Regions from separate parts of the Paenibacillus rhizovicinus genome, predicted to be linked through region 2. Evidence: riboswitches for the same ligand, from Rfam matches in the RefSeq annotation. Region 2 holds a riboswitch; the other holds the start of a gene.
The links. Region 2 has a riboswitch for S-adenosylmethionine ahead of metA (homoserine O-acetyltransferase MetA). Riboswitches for the same ligand answer to the same signal wherever they lie in the genome.
Positions count from the first base shown of each region.

Region 1: it holds a riboswitch for S-adenosylmethionine, as region 2 does, so the genes downstream of both, GZH47_RS06425 (hypothetical protein) here and metA (homoserine O-acetyltransferase MetA) in region 2, are expected to answer to the same signal.

Region 1 covers NZ_CP048286.1:1,380,024-1,388,271, forward strand. Annotated here, with positions in the region: gene GZH47_RS06405 (GH116 family glycosyl-hydrolase) at 1-1,152, opposite strand, end outside; gene GZH47_RS06410 (L-fucose isomerase) at 1,203-2,993, opposite strand; gene GZH47_RS06415 (LacI family DNA-binding transcriptional regulator) at 3,032-4,057, opposite strand; gene GZH47_RS06420 (hypothetical protein) at 4,231-4,542, opposite strand; SAM riboswitch class I at 4,689-4,817, shown strand; gene GZH47_RS06425 (hypothetical protein) at 4,918-5,457, shown strand; gene GZH47_RS06430 (S-layer homology domain-containing protein) at 6,229-8,248, shown strand, end outside.
Region 2 covers NZ_CP048286.1:1,598,779-1,607,026, reverse strand. Annotated here, with positions in the region: gene GZH47_RS07465 (LysR family transcriptional regulator) at 1-426, opposite strand, end outside; gene GZH47_RS07460 (MFS transporter) at 619-1,893, shown strand; gene GZH47_RS07455 (metal-dependent hydrolase) at 1,954-2,607, shown strand; gene corA (magnesium/cobalt transporter CorA) at 2,715-3,650, opposite strand; SAM riboswitch class I at 4,112-4,218, shown strand; gene metA (homoserine O-acetyltransferase MetA) at 4,408-5,325, shown strand; gene GZH47_RS07440 (PLP-dependent transferase) at 5,377-6,537, shown strand; gene GZH47_RS07435 (aminotransferase class I/II-fold pyridoxal phosphate-dependent enzyme) at 6,541-7,722, shown strand; gene mqnC (cyclic dehypoxanthinyl futalosine synthase) at 7,892-8,248, shown strand, end outside.

The DNA.
Region 1 (8,248 bases), 220 kb from region 2:
GCTGCGCAGCACCGGCATATTGCCGGCCAAGGCGTCGATCACGTAACCCGGCAAAGTCGTGCCGAACAGCGCATCCCGGAACGCTTCCGTCCGCGTCCGCAGTCCATCCAGATTGTTCAGCAGGTACGCGCCGGCCTCCCAGGCGCTCGAGAACCGCGTCGCATAATGGTTGCGGATCGTTTCACGGCCCGGGGTCTTATCCCGGTTATGCTCGTTCCAGCCGTTAATGCGGTTCGGGAAGTACCAGGACAGCACGAATCGGAAGGTCTTGGTCTCGCCAGGCTGAAGCGTCTCGATGACGCCGAGCGAGCCCGTGTCCGTCTTATGCTCCTCCGAAGGCGTCTCGTACCCGAGATCCGTCAGCCGGCCGTCTTCCGTGAAGTCGTCCCAGAACTCCTGCAGAAAATCGTACCACGCGCCGCGCAGCCACGCCCGCTTAACCGTCAGATGCGTGTTGGTCGTCTGCAGCGCCAAATTGCCGTAGTTCAGATCGCCGGGCGCCCATTTCTCGGAAGTCAGATCAAGGCCGGATACGTCCGCATCCTGCCGGAATGCATTCACGTTCTGCCCGCAAGGCATGTTCCAGTCCAAATTGCTGAACTTGTCGTAGGTCAATCCGCCGACGGGATTGATCATCGAGCCCGCAATGACGACTTCGGCCGGAAGATCGCTGACGTTCGTGACGCGATAGGTCAGCGAAGCCGCCGGAATGCCGGAATTCTCGGGATCGAGCGGAATCATCGGCGTGAACGCCTCAAGCTCTACGTTGACCGGCAGCTCGCTGTCCCGGAACGCGATACGCGCCATCGGATAAGTGCCGATCAGCTCGGATTCGTCCAGGCGCGGCAGTCCGGCTCCCGTAAGCGGATGGTAGCCGTGCGAGAGCGCATGCGGCGGAAGCAGCTTCGACTCCAGCACTTTGGCTACCGGCTTCCGTCCCTCTTGCTCGACGCGAATGGCAAAAAACGTATTCGGCATGAACGTGTTCTTCGCCGGCAGGTTGAAAATCTCCCAGTCCTTCAATTCGCCGCGGCTGCCGAGCGAGATATTGCCCGTGCCGATGCCGCCGAGCGGGAAGAGCGCCTCCTTGGCTTCGCCAGGGTAGGTGCGCTGTCCGTTGCCGGTATATAGCCGTTCCTTCGTTTCGATCATGTGAGCACCATCGCTTTCCGCGTTATCGTTGTTTGCACGTCCGCCCGCTGTTAGCGGTACAGAGGTCCCAGCGTTTGGCATGCCCGGAAGTCTGCGCCGACCGGATCCATGCCGCCGAATGCGCTCCACATGCTTGGACGGAACACGCGGTCGTCCGAAACATTGTGCATGCTGACCGGAATGCGCAGCATCGCCGCAAGCGTGATCAGATCGCCGCCGATGTGGCCGTAGCTGACGGCCGCGTGGTTGGAGCCCCAGTTGTTCATGACCGTGTATACATCCTTGAACAAGCCTTCGCCCGTCAGATTCGGCACGAACCAAGTCGTCGGCCAAGTCGGGTTGCTGCGCTGATCAAGCTTGTCGTGCACGTCGTCCGGCAGTTCGACCGTGTAGCCTTCGGCCAATTGCAGAACCGGTCCGAGACCCGCGACCAAGTTGATGCGCGCCATCGTAACCGGCATGCCGCTGCGCGTCGTGAAGTCCGTCGAGAAGCCGCCGCCGCGGAAGAAGTCGACCGCCGGGCTCCATTTCGTCGCTCCCAGGCAATCGCTCACTTCCTGCTCTGTAATATCCCAGAACGGTTTCATTGCCGGCTGGCCGTCGATCGTCTGGCGGCCCGTTCCGTCTAGCGCCGCCGGACCGGAGTTAATGAGATGGATAATGCCGTTCGCCGCGCGGCCTTCCAATTGATGGCCCGTTACGCGTTTCACCGCATCCGGGCTCCAGTACGTGCGCACGTCCGCGAAAATTTGCGCGGCATTCGTAAGCAGATGACCGAAGAGCATCGTGATGCCGTTCAGCGTATCGTTCTCCGTTGCCAGCATGAACGGCTCGCGGATGCCGTTCCAATCGAACGAAGACGTCAGGATCGCTTCCATGAAGTCGCCGTTCGGGAAGTAGTCCGTCCATGCGCGCTGACCTTGGAAGCCGGCGGCGATCGCATTATGGCCGAGCGCTTCTTCGCCGTAGCCGATCTCGTCCAATTTCGGGTTGCCGATCATCAGATCGCGGGCGATGAGCGTCATTTTCACAACGGTTTCCCAATCGCCCGCTTTCTGCTCTTCCGTGCGCTGCAGATGCTCCGGATTGACTTCCGCGCCTTCGTTGCAGTTGGCTTTGACCCATGCGAGAGCGGTTTCATATTCCGTCTGATCGTAGATGCCAAGGCCCATGCGGCGCACGAACTCCGTCATGTCCACGTACTCGTTGCGAATGCCGAGGAAACGCTGGAAGAAGGTCTCGTCGACGATACAGCCCGCTATCCCCATGGACACCGAGCCCATCGACAGATACGATTTGCCCTGCATCGCAGCTACCGCAAGACCCGCTTTGGCGAATTGCAGCAGCTTCTCCTGCACGTCCGGCGTGATCGTCGTGTCGCCGATGTCCTGCACGTCGCGGCCGTAGATGGAGAACGCGGGAAGCCCCTTCTGATTATGCGCGCCAAGCACGGCGGCCAGATATACGGCGCCCGGACGCTCCGTGCCGTTAAAGCCCCAAATCGCTTTCGGTCTCGTCGGATGCGTATCCATCGTCTCGGTCGGGTAGCACCAGGAAGGCGTTACCGAGATCGTCAGGCCGACGCCGGCACGCGCGAATTTCTCCTCCGCTCTCGCGGCTTCCGCCACGCCGCCGATGCAAGTATCTGCAATTACGCATTCCACCGGCAAGCCGTTGCTGTGTTTCAAGTTTTCCGACAAGAACGCGGCCGCATTGCGCGCCATCTCCATCGTTACGTCTTCGAGCGATTCGCGAATGCCTCCGCGGCGGCCGTCGATAATAGGCCGGATGCCGATCGTAGGCAAGCTGCCCTGCAGTCTGTTGCCGATATGCGTATTCATGGGTAGGTTCCTCTTTCTTCACGTGGATTTGTTGGAATTCAGGAATGAATGCGTTTGACTTCATGATGAAAAATCTTGCTGGAAGGCGAATGCGCCTCGTTCTCGCCCCGAATGAGACGCAGCAGCAGGTCGCCGGCCTGGAGGCCCATCTCGTAAGGATCCTGGTCCACGTAGTACAGACCGGGCTCCTTCAATAGACGGCCTGCTTCCACTTCGCCGAAAGAAGCGACAGCCATATCGCCGGGAATGCGCAGTCCGCTTCCTACCAGCTCCAGCAGCACGCCGAGGCTCATCTGGTTGTTCAGCGAGACGATCGCCGTCGGCTTCTCTTCCTCGTTCAGAAACTGCCGGACGGCCCGAATGCCGCCTTCCGCGGAGAAATCCCCGCTGTAGAGCAGCAGCCGATCCTCGACGCCGCGCTCCTTCATCGCGCGAAGCACGCCTTCCAAGCGCTCGCGTCCCGTGCTGACTCTCGTCGGACCGTTCACCGCGCCGATACGGACATGACCGTCGTCCAACAGCGCTTTGGTCAATTCATAGGCGCTTTGGACGTTATCCTCCGCGACCAGATCAAGCGCCGGCAGACCGGTCTCGTTCGTGCCGGCTTCTTCTTCAAGCCGCCTGTCGATCAGCACCATCCGCTGGCCGTTGTCCCGCAGGCTGTTGATGTTCGCCACGTTGCCGCCGGACGTGGCAAGCACGATGGCATCGACGCGTTTCTCGTGGAGCAGCTGCAGCAGCCTTGCTTCCTTCTCCGGTGCCTCGTCGGAGCTGCAGAACATCAATTGAAAGCCTTCCGGGCCTACCACGTCCTCGATGCCTCTGGAAATGCCCATGAAGTACGGGTTGGATATGTCCGGAACGATGACGCCGATCATGAACGTCTTGTCCTGCTTCAAACTTCTTGCGATGGCGCTCGGTTGATAATTGAGCTTGGCGATGGCGCCGAATACGCGTTCCTTGACTTCAGCGCTGACGTAGCCGCTGTCGTTGAGCACGCGCGAGACAGTAGCCGTCGACACTTCGGCTTCTGCCGCGACTTGCTTGATCGTTGCTTTGGACAATCTTTATTCACCTCGAAAAGGGTTGCAATCGTTCATGTAATCGATTACGTAAACGATTACACAATGAGAGTACTGCGATTCCCATTCACTGTCAATAGCGAATTATCGCGAAAACGAACAAGAGCCTCGTCCCGAAACGAATCCGGACAAGGCTCTTGTGCATAGAGACATGATTAAGCGACGAATACATAGATCAGAAGCGCGAACAGCGGCACGATCCAGAGCAGCGGGATGCCATTCCAGAGCAGCGCCGAGCGGTGTCTCCGGCGAGCGAACAGAACCCACGCGGTAACCGCCGAAGCGGCCATCGCCAGCGGATAAATCAGGATATAAATGAATATCAGCCATGTCATCATGTCGTATTGGGCCTGCGGGCTGTCGAAACCCATCACGGACATGCCCAGCACGAACAGCCATGCGACTACGGATATCACATATATGATTTGCGAAACGATCAATGTAACGAGAACTGTTTTGCGATTCATGCGGTAAATCTCCATCTCTCTTGACGTGATGTGCACAAGTATAGCAGAAAATGATGCTCTTTAAACATGCCTCTGTCGTACAATTGCCATCTCCCTTGACAGACAGCGTACTTTTATAGCATAATGATGAAAATTTCATATGTTTATTCTTATCAAGAGTAGGTGGAGGGACAAGCCCGATGATACCCGGCAACCGACAAACCTTTGTGTCACAGAGGAATGCACGGTGCTAATTCTTGCGGAACGCTTTGCGAAGCGAATCTGGGAGATAAGAGCGAGGATAGTTATCCATACATACCTATGACCTTCTCTGATTCCGGAGAGGGTCTTTTTTGTTTTCTGCCATAACTCAACTTGACTATAGGAGGAATTAGGATGCTGAACACGATTGCCGACCGTTCGTTGATCGATGAATCCGCCGGGTATCGCCGCGACACGCTTCCCGGGCTTATAGAATGGCTCCGTTTCAAAAATTCGGTGGTTGGCTCATCGTTTGCCCTTTTGCAGCAAGATACGATTACCCGCATCGAATGTTTTCGCTTCGACCGCGAATGGACCGAGAAGCTGCATCCGGGCCGCGGCAACGATTATTGCTGCGGACTGCTTGCGATCACCGCCCATACGGGTGCAGTCGGAGCAGCGGAATTTGCGATTCCTTGCAAGCAGCTTAGCGGCGACTTGGTGATGTGGACGGCCCCTCTTCAACGCATGAAAGGCCGGACATTACCGGAAGGCCTCGACTATGTTCAGCAGAAGCAGGCGGCGTGGGGAGCCTTGAGATCCGAGCTCGTGAAGTCCGCGCTCCTGAACGCGAATAGACATGTCGAGCGGGCGGCTGCCAGCCATGAGGAGCGGCAATATCGCTGGGATCCCTCCTGCTTGCATCGTTATACGCAATCGTATGTTTCTTTCTGAGTGCATATCCCCCTTAAGCCTCCGGCAGTCGGCGGCACCGAATAACGAATAAGAACCGGTTGGACCTGGATGTCATCCAAGTTCAACCGGTTATTTATTTCCGCGTTTTATAACCTTCACGGCATGAAAGTTTCCATTTTTTTATATTTCGTTTATCTCGCTCTCCAATTGGACGTATCCGAAATGCCCTCCTCTTTAGTCCCCATAATGTATATAAATGTATTTTTTTGTTTCTTTTCGCTCCTTCGGCTCGCATGACGCCGGGACATTTACATGCGGGTTTCTTATGAGGCCTAAGAATCATAAGCATTACAATGCGCGGATCCAAATTATAGTGCTTCACTTCATAAACCGCGCCGAAAATGTTGACTTAACAACCGGGAGCCTTCTTTCACTTGGAATATGCAAACAATGGCATCTAGCAACACCATTTTTCAAAAATAGGAATAAAGACATATAAAGTTTCAAAAGTACAGGCCGCTAGAAATATGTAAATGTATTCCAACAGAATGAATTTTTAGTCGAAACATGTATTTACAAACTTTTAACTCAGATGGGATAATCCGGGAGTAGTAGTCCTAAAGTCGTGGATAAATATGGGAGGCGGATTGAGTTCTCGGGATGTCGAATAGCATTTCATCTCGATAATCAAAGGCGGTAAGCGACTTTGAGTCGTGACAGGATAATGAAAATAAGGCAATCATTCGGGCATCGTTTCATAGGACAACCTATTCTACCAAGCCCGCCAAACAATCGGAGGAACGTTTAAAAATGAACAAGAAAATAGCTTCAGCAGTATTGTCGTCCGCTTTGGTACTCAGTTCGCTCGGCGCGGCGGGAACCAGTTACGCGGAAACATCCGCAACGGCACCCGGATTCACGGACGGTGCAAGCAACTATGCGAAAGACGCGATCCAGGAACTTCTGGACAAAGGCATCATTCAAGGAGATGCGGACGGTAACTTCGACCCGAAAGGACAACTGACCCGCGCGCAGTTCATCGTCATGATCGTGAAGTCGATGGGCTTGAAAGTGGATCTGAACCAAACGGCTTCATCGCAGTTCAAGGACGTACCCGCTTGGGCGGCCCCTTACGTTGACGTCGCTTTCAAGGCAGGAATCATTCATGGTACGAGCGCGACGCTCTTCAGCCCGAACGCCCCGTTGACCCGTGAGGCGGCGACGGTAATCATGGTAAACGCGTTGATTTCCACAGGCGCTATCCCGAAAGACGAAGTAGCTGCCAACACGTTTACGGATGCGGACAGCATTTCGGATTGGGCGAAAAACGCTGTCGCGTTGGCGTTGAAATACGGATTGATCAAAGGTAACCCTGATGGATCTTTCAACCCTAAAGGCGAAGCCCTCCGGGAACAGGCGGCGGTGATGGCTTCAAACTTCATCGAGACGCAAGAAGAAATTCAGCCAACCAAGAATCCAACCACGGACCCGGCAACTGATCCTACTACTGATCCGACTACGGACCCAACCAATGAACCTGCTACGGATCCAACTCCTATCGGCGGCGGCGGCGGCGGCGGTGGCGGTGGCGGTGGATATACAACGGACTCCTCGGCACCAACCGCACCGACTGGACTTGCGGCTTCGCAAATCGAGCAAGACAGCCTTCAACTTAACTGGACGGCTTCGACCGATAATGTCGCGGTTACCGGATACGACATTTACAAAGACGGCGTGAAGGTGGCTTCGCAGTCTGGAAGATCATACTCCGCGACGGGGCTTGTCACTGACACGGAATACACGTTTACAGTGAAGGCGAAGGACGCAGCCGGTAACGCTTCGACGGCAAGCACGCCGCTGGTCGTAAAGACTTTAGCGCCTGACTCCGCGTATTTGGTTCCCGAAGACTTCGGGTATTGGAAGGAAGAAGACGCTTACAACGTGGGCTTCAATATCAATCTTGACCGCCTGCCCTACTCGAACATTCAACAGATCAAGGTTTCCCTGTACGACGGCACTACGTTCCTCGCTTCCGCTACATCGAAGGGCGAACATATTCGCGTGCTGGAAGCGGACGATACCGATTTAGGCGAAGCGGACGGACAGCTTAGCGTCGCATTCGACAAACGCGACGAAGCGTTTACAGCCGGGGAAGGCCAGCGTTGGGATCGCACGACTTACGGATTTGCGGCACCAACGAAAGCGGTTATTGAAATCACGGATAAGGCAGGACATACGTTCACGGCGGTCAACACGGCGATTTCCGCGGTAGCGCCGATTCCGATCCATACCATCGATCACGTTGCTACGGATGCTTCGGCCCCTATCTTCGCCACGAACGGCGGCTATTTCCTGGCGATGCAGTTCCAAGTCGACCATGACGTAGACCTGACAGATCCAGATTCGCAGTTCACTTCATACTACGAATACTCGACTGACGGCGGAGCTACGTATAATCCGGTGCTGGACAGCAGCGGTAACGTGTTCAAGCGGACGAAGGAGTGGGGATTCGTACGTTACGTAGCGGACGGCGTGCTGCAACCGCAACCGGATAAGTTGGTAACGGGTACCGATTACGTATTCGTCACTTCCGGTGACACGACCCATCGGTTGGCTTCCCTTGCGCAGCTGCCTGACGGAACGCAATATAAGGTCCGAGTCGTATACGTCATCAAGGACGAAGAAGGGAACGAAACCACTTCCCGTTCTGGATCGGTGGACTTTACCTCTTCGGCGGTCAATACCATGAATTACGTTGCTACGGACGCTTCGGCCCCCGTCTTCGCAACGAGCAGCGGCTATTTCCTGGCGATGCAGTTCCAAGTCAGCA
Region 2 (8,248 bases):
GATATCGACAGTCCCGTTCTCGACGCTGGCCATCACGCCGGTTGAAGGCATGGAGTGAATGGTCGTTTTGATGAGCGGAAATTGATTTTGGAAATAAGACAGCACGCGCGGCAAAATCTGAATGGCGATGGAGGAGGTGGTGCCGAGCACGATATGTCCCTGCGGCGTTTGATTCAAATCGGACAGCTTCTGCTTCAATTCTTCCACGATGGCAAGGATGCGCGCAGCATGATCCAGGAAAACTTGTCCGCGGTCCGTCAGCGTTACGGGCTGATTCCGATCGATGAGCACCGTCTTAAACTCGTCCTCAAGGCTTTTGATTTGAGCGGATACGGCGGGCTGAGTCAAATTCAGCAATTCTCCCGCTTTGCGAAAACTCATCGTCCGAGAGATCGTTAATAATGTTTCAAGCTGGTTTATATTCACGGAATCCCTCCCATTCTATTAAATATTTTTATCACAATCCTTTCTTATTATAAATGAATAGCTGGGTGACAGTAAAGCGAACGAATTCGGATATGGACGTATCTTCACAATTCGAACAGAAGGATTCGTTCGGAGGTTGTCGAATGGTTGTGGAAGATCAATGAGCCATAGCGCCATAAAGGAGCGATTCGTATGAACCCGAAGGCGGTCAGAAGCTGGATCATGTATGACTGGGCCAACTCCGCATTTGTAACGACCATTATGGCCGCAGTGATGCCCGTGTTCTACAAAGAAGTCGCCGGCAGCGGGCTGACAGGCAACGCCGCGGAGAACTATTGGGGCTATACGCAGACGATCGCGATGATCTTCGTTGCCGTGCTATGCCCGATACTGGGCGCCGTCGCGGACTATGCCGGTTCCAAGGTGCGCTTCCTGTCGGGGTTCATGATCGTCGGCGCCGCGGCCACGATCGGCATGGCGTTCATCGGCGAGAACGACTGGCTGTTCGCTTCTCTGCTTGTCATTATCGGCACGATCGGTTATGCCGCGTCCAATACCTTCTATGATGCGCTGCTGCCGAGCATTTCCACGCCGGAGACGATGAACGCCGTCAGCAACAAAGGGTATGCGATGGGTTATTTGGGCGGCGGATTGCTGCTGCTCGTAAATCTTGTTATGATCATGTTTTACGATAAACTCGGCTTCTCGTCGAAGACGTCGGCAACGCAGACGGTATTCGCGATGGTTGGCATCTGGTGGGTCGTGTTCTCGCTGCCTATCATGCGGAATGTCAAGGAAACGGCGCGTGACACGAGTTCCGGCTTCGGCACGGCGCTGAAGAATGGATTCCGGCGGGTGAAGGGTACGATCGGCACCTTGAAGCGCTATCCCGAGCTGCTCAAATATATGGCATCCTTCTGGTTCTTCAACGATGGCATCAATACGGTGATCGTCATGGCGACCATATACGGAAGCGGGATCGGCATCGAAACGAACGATCTGATCGCCGCGCTGCTGATCACGCAGTTCGTCGGCTATCCCAGCACGCTGCTGTTCATCAAGTTCGCCTCGCGGATCGGCATTAAGAAATCCATCTACAGTTCGCTGTTTGTCTATATGCTGATCGTCATCCTGGGCTTCTTCATGACGAGCGCCGTCCATTTCTACGCGCTTGCCGCACTTGTCGGGCTCGTGCAGGGCGGAAGCCAAGCGACGGCTAGATCGCTGTACGCCGCACTCGTGCCGCCTTCGCGAACGGCGGAGTTTTTCGGATTCTTGAGCTTATCGAGCAAGTTCGCGTCCGTTGCGGGGCCGTTCGTATTCTCGGTCGTCGGCACGATCACGGGCTCCAGCCGGTACGGGATTTTGGCGCTGCTGGCTTTCTTTATCATCGGCATTGCCATTCTGGTTTATGTGGATGTGGACAAAGGAAGGCGGGAAGCGCTGGCCGGGGAAGCCGTCATATAGGAATAGGAACGGCCGGAAGTTTACGCATCGGTGTCAGTCACAAGAAAGGGGAACATGGATATGAAAGGAACGACGCATCTAACCATCGGCTTGGCCATCGGCGTTGCGGCAGCCGCCAGCCATCCGTTCACGGCTCAGCACGCCGCGTTATACGTCGCAGCTGCCGCATTCTCGTCGCTCAGCGCCGATCTTGACGGAACGAACATGCTGAGCGGCAAACTGAACCGCACGGCGAAGATGATTCATGCGCTGCTGCTATGGGGCGGAATCGCTTTGACCGGGACGGTCGGAATTACATACGCGGTCAAAGGCGTCCTGTACACGGAGTGGGCGATTGCAGCCGTGTCCGTGCTGCTGCTCGGCTTGGTGCTCGGGAACGGGATGATTCGCAATGCGCTTGTCAGCTTAATCGGAGTTGGACTGCTCTATGGCGGATTTTCCGAAGGGATGAACTGGTTAATCGGTCTAGGCGTCTTCGTTGCATGGGTGCCATGGCTGAACCATCGCGGTTTGACGCACACGGTATGGGCGGCGGCGGCATGGTGGGCGATCGGCAACGGGCTGGAGGAACAAGTAGGCGTCGACGGCCTCGCACAGACCGCGTTATGGGGGTATTTGTCCCATTTGATCGCCGATACGCTGACGCCAAGCGGCGTGAAGTGGCTGTATCCGCTGACGAAGAAGACGTTCAAGCTGCCGATCGGCAAGCTGTAGCCAGCCGTAAGCCGCCGCGTGAGGTATCCGAATAAGTAAAAAAGCTCTCCGAGGATGAACGTCCAAGGAGAGCTTTTGCATATCTAGGCGAGTCGTAATCGTTAACGTTAGAGCCATTCCTTCTTGCGGAAAATGAAAAACATGCCGAATCCCAGCAGCAGCATGAACGACAGCAATACGTAGGAACCGCCGTGCATATGAAGACCGGGAATATAATCGAAATTCATTCCGTAAATGCCGGTAATGAAGGTCAGAGGCATGAAGATCGTTGTCAAAGCCGTGAACACGCGCATGATTTCATTCGCGCGATTCGCTAGGCTGGACTGGTACGCCTCTCGTAAGTTGCCCATCAGATCGCGGTACGTATCGAATGTCTCGGCGATTTTCACGGCATTCTCGTAGATATCGCTGAAGTACTTCTGCAGCTGGTCGTCAATCAGCTTGAGATCCTTCTTGTTGAGCGTTGCGATCAATTCCTTTTGCGGGCCGAGCACTTTCTTCAGCCACAGAATTTCGCTTCGCAGACCGATGATCTCGTTCAGATGCGATTTCTTCGTGTGCATGAGAATGGCTTCTTCCAGGCTCTCGATGCGAACCTCGATTCGGTCGCCGACGAGGAAGTAATTGTCCACGACGATATCGACCAGATGGTAAAGGAAGTCATCCGGCCTGCTGACCTGATCCTCCAGAAGAATCGGCTTCAGCGTGCGCAGCTCGTTGATTTTCTGCTTCGTAACCGTAATGATATAATGGCGTCCCAGAAAAATATTCAAGGCGCGCAGGAAAATTTCTTCATCGTCGAAACGGATGCTGTTGATAACTAAGAAATAATGGCCTTCGTGAATTTCGATCTTCGGCCGCTGCTCCTCTTCGCTCAGACAGTCTTCCACTGCCAGTTCGTGAAGCGAGAATAACGGCTGCAGCACCTTAAGATCGTCTACGTCCGCATCGATCCAATAAAAGCCCTCCGCGGGCGGAATCGTTGCCGTTGCTACGTCGTCGATCGTTTTGAAAATACCTTGCGTCACGTGACGGATTTTCATCCGCGCTCCTCCTCTCTTGCCTAGCTGATTGTTCCCGGATGCCGGCATGAGGAGGGAAGCATGTGCGAATACGCTATACGGACCGTTATTCGCCGCGCCGCCAAGTATGAACGGGGCGGTTGTACGAATAAGGTCGGGTAAGCGTAAGCGGACAAACTGACGTTCCAACATACCGGTTATCAATGCGGTTGCCCGCAGGCCTCGGGTCGCCTTCCATATTCGTAAACACCCCTTTATAAGTTCAGATAATTACCTTAACATGCATAATCCTTGTCTAGTATACTCCGACAGTGTCTTTCCATACAAGCACAAAGTACAGGGCCTGCGCCTGTATTAGAATATGCGCTGAAAAGCCCGTGGTGACGCTATTTTCGACGCCTTGAAGAGGGGTCTCTTGACGTAGGCGGAGGAATGATTTAAAGTATTCCCATAACATGATTTCACAATTAAATAAGCAAGCTTTCTTATCAAGAGCAGGCGGAGGGACTAGCCCGATGAAGCCCGGCAACCGGCGTGTGAACGCACGGTGCTAATTCTTGCGGAAACGTATGTTTCTGAGAGATGAGAGGCGCATGAACGATACAGTTATGCCCCTCTCTGCCAGAGAGGGGTTATTTTCATTGCGCTCCTCACAAGAAGAAACGGCTGTCGCCGTCCGATGCGGCGGCAGGTTTCTTATCTTAGAAATATAAGAAAAGGTGTCGCACGCTTATCCTTTCTTATATTCGGAAAATAGACACGATTGGAGTGAGCAGACATGCCGATTAAAGTACCCGACCAATTGCCTGCGAAGGACATTCTCACGGAAGAGAATATCTTCGTCATGGAAGAGAGCTTCGCTTACCATCAGGATATCCGCCCGCTGCGGATCGCGATTCTCAATCTGATGCCGACCAAGGAAGTAACCGAGACCCAGCTGCTGAGGCTGATCGGCAACACGCCGCTTCAAGTGGAAGTCGTGCTGCTTCATCCGAAGACGCATACGTCCAAGAACACGTCTTCCCAGCATCTGGAGTCCTTCTATAAAACGTTCGACGATATCAAGCACGAGTATTACGACGGCATGATCATCACCGGCGCTCCCGTAGAAACCCTTCCTTTTGAAGAAGTGAACTATTGGGAAGAACTAAAGGACATCATGGACTGGTCCACGCGCAAGGTAACCTCGACGTTCCATATCTGTTGGGGCGCGCAGGCCGGCTTGTACCACCACTACGGCATTCAGAAGTACGACCTGAAGGAGAAAATGTTCGGCGTGTTCCCGCATCAGGTCGATAAACGCAACGTGCCGCTGATGAGAGGCTTCGACGAGCAGTTCTTCGTGCCGCAGTCGCGTCACACGGAAGTCCGCCGCGAGGACGTCGAGGCCGTGAACGATCTGGATATCTTGTCCTCGTCTCCCGATGCCGGCGTGTACATTGCGGCTTCCCGCAACGGACGGCAAATTTTCGTGACGGGCCACTCCGAATACGATCCGTGCTCGCTCAAGTCGGAATACGATCGCGACGTAGCCAAAGGGATGGACATTGCGATTCCGAAAAATTATTATCCGAACGACGATCCTTCGAAACAACCGCTGTCCACTTGGCGCGCGCATGCGAACCTGTTATTCTCGAACTGGTTGAATTATTACGTATATCAACAAACGCCGTACGATCTGGGCGCTGGAATTTAATTTAATTCGCAGCAGCATCTTATATATCAATAGGAGAGGGAGACTACGTCTATGAAAATCGAAAGCCGTTTAGCGCAAATTGGATCCATTAAAGAGCCCGTTACCGGGGCTGTTAGTTTCCCTGTCTATCAATCGACCGCATTCCGTCATCCGCGCCTCGGCGAAAGCACCGGGTTCGATTATTCCCGCACGAAGAACCCGACGCGCACGGTGCTGGAGGAAGCGGCAGCTGGGCTGGAATCCGGCGATGCCGGCTTCGCCTGCAGCAGCGGCATGGCTGCGCTGACGACTATTTTCTCGCTATTCGGGCAAGGAGACCACCTCCTTGTTTCCCTTGACCTATACGGCGGTACATACCGTCTGCTTGAGCGGATTATGAGCCGTTTCGGCGTTACGGCCTCGTACGTGGACACGAACGACATCGATTCGCTGAACACGCTCTGTACGCCGTCGACCAAAGCGATTCTGATCGAAACGCCGACTAACCCGCTCATGATGATCACGGATTTGGAGCGCGTCTGCGCTTGGGCGAAATCCAAGAACCTGCTGTCCATCGTGGACAACACGCTGCTGACGCCGTTCTTCCAACGTCCGATCGAGCTTGGCGCGGACATCGTCGTTCACAGCGCGACGAAGTATTTGGGCGGCCATAACGATGTGCTTGCCGGCCTGATCGTGACGAAGGGCAAGGAGCTGTCCGAGCAGATGGCCTTCTTGCACAATTCCCTCGGCGCCGTATTGGGCCCGCAGGATTCCTGGCTGCTGATGCGCGGCATGAAGACGCTGGCGCTGCGCATGGAACGTCACCAGTCCAATGCGACCGCGATCGCAAACTGGCTGCTTGCCCATGAGGCGGTGGACGAGGTTTACTATCCGGCGCTTCCGCATCATCCCGGCCACGACGTGCAAAACCGCCAATCTTCCGGCAACACGGGCATTTTCTCTTTCCGCTTGAAGAATGCCGCCTACGTGGAGCCGATTCTGCGCCACGTCAAGCTGATCGCGTTCGCCGAGAGCCTCGGAGGCGTGGAATCGCTGATGACTTACCCGGCCGTGCAAACGCATGCCGACATTCCGCTGGAAATTCGCCAGAAAATCGGCGTGGACGACCGTCTTCTTCGCTTCTCCGTCGGCATCGAGCATCAGGATGACTTGATCGCGGATTTGGCGCAAGCATTCGAAGCGGCAAAACGTGAAATCGAGGAGGCTTAACCGATGTCTGAACAGCAATCCAATACCAACAATGGCAATAAACCCGAAACGAAATTCGCGACGAAGCTGATTCATTTTGGCAATGAAATCGACGAGCATACCGGCGCCTCCAGTGTGCCGATCTATCAGGCGTCGACGTTCCATCACCACGATATTTTCAACCCGCCGGTGCACGACTACAGCCGTTCCGGCAATCCGACGCGCCAAGCGCTGGAAGATTATATTACGTTGCTGGAAGGCGGCGTGCGCGGTTTCGCGTTCGCATCCGGCATGGCGGCGATCTCGACGGCATTCCTGCTGTTCTCGAACGGCGATCACGTCATCGTGACCGAGGATGTGTACGGCGGCACGTATCGCCTGCTGACGACCGTTCTGAACCGTCTCGGCATCGAGTCGACGTTCGTGGACATGACGGATTTCGATGCGGTGAAGGCAGCGCTCCGTTCGAATACGAAGGCGGTGTTCATGGAAACGCCGTCCAATCCGACGTTGAAAATCACGGATATCGGCGAAATTGCCGCATGGGCAAAATCGCATGATCTCATTACGCTGCTGGACAATACGTTCATGACGCCGTACCATCAGCGCCCGATCGAGCTTGGCGTGGATGTCGTCCTGCACAGCGCGACGAAATTCCTCGGCGGCCACAGCGACGTATTGGCCGGACTGGCCGTCGTGGCAGACGAGGGTCTGGGACGCCGCTTGAAACAGCTGCAGAACGGGCTCGGCACCGTGCTTGGCGCTCAGGAATCCTGGCTGCTGATGCGCGGCATGAAGACGCTGCAGGCACGCATGGCCCACAGCGAGCAGAGCGCCCGCAAGCTGGCGGAGTGGCTGAACGTCCATCCGGCGGTAACCCGCGTTTATTTCCCAGGGCTGGCGGATCATCCGCGCCGGGAAATCCACGAGAAGCAGTCCAAAGGCTACGGGGCGGTCGTCTCCTTCGACGTCGGCGACGGCGATCGCGCGAAAGCGGTGCTGAGCCGCGTGAAGATTCCGCTCGTTGCGGTAAGCCTTGGCGCCGTCGAGAGCATTTTGTCTTACCCGGCCATGATGTCGCACGCGGCGATGCCGCAAGAAGTGCGCCATGAACGGGGCATCACCGACGGTCTGCTTCGCTACTCCGTCGGCTTGGAAGACATCGACGACCTGATCGCCGATTTGGATCAGGCGCTTAACGGTTAATTCGGCGCAAATAGAGCAATACGCGGCAGTCCGGCGGGACTAGCCGCGTTTTTATTCGTTTTGGCGGAGGTATGCTTGCCCGGACGTCGAATGACGGCTTATTTCAATTGTGGTAGTATAAATTGAACCTACATGGGTACGGAAATGTGGAATGAAGGAGGCTTTTGCATTGGCTAACATCGATCGTATTTTAGATAAAGCATTGCAGGGAGAACGGATCGGGCTGGAAGATTGCGTCACGCTGTTCGAATCGGATGAAATCGAGAAAATGGGGCATGTCGCGAATCAGCTGATGATTCGTAAACATCCCGAGCCGATCACGACTTTCGTCGTGGGACGCAACATTAACTATACGAACGTATGCGACGTATATTGCCGGTTCTGCGCATTCTACCGCGCGCCGGGCTCGAAGGAAGGCTACGTGCTGTCGGACGACACGATCCTGAAGAAAATCCAGGAAACAATCGACGTCGGCGGAACGGAAATTCTGATGCAGGGCGGCGTTAACCCGGATCTGCCGTTCTCG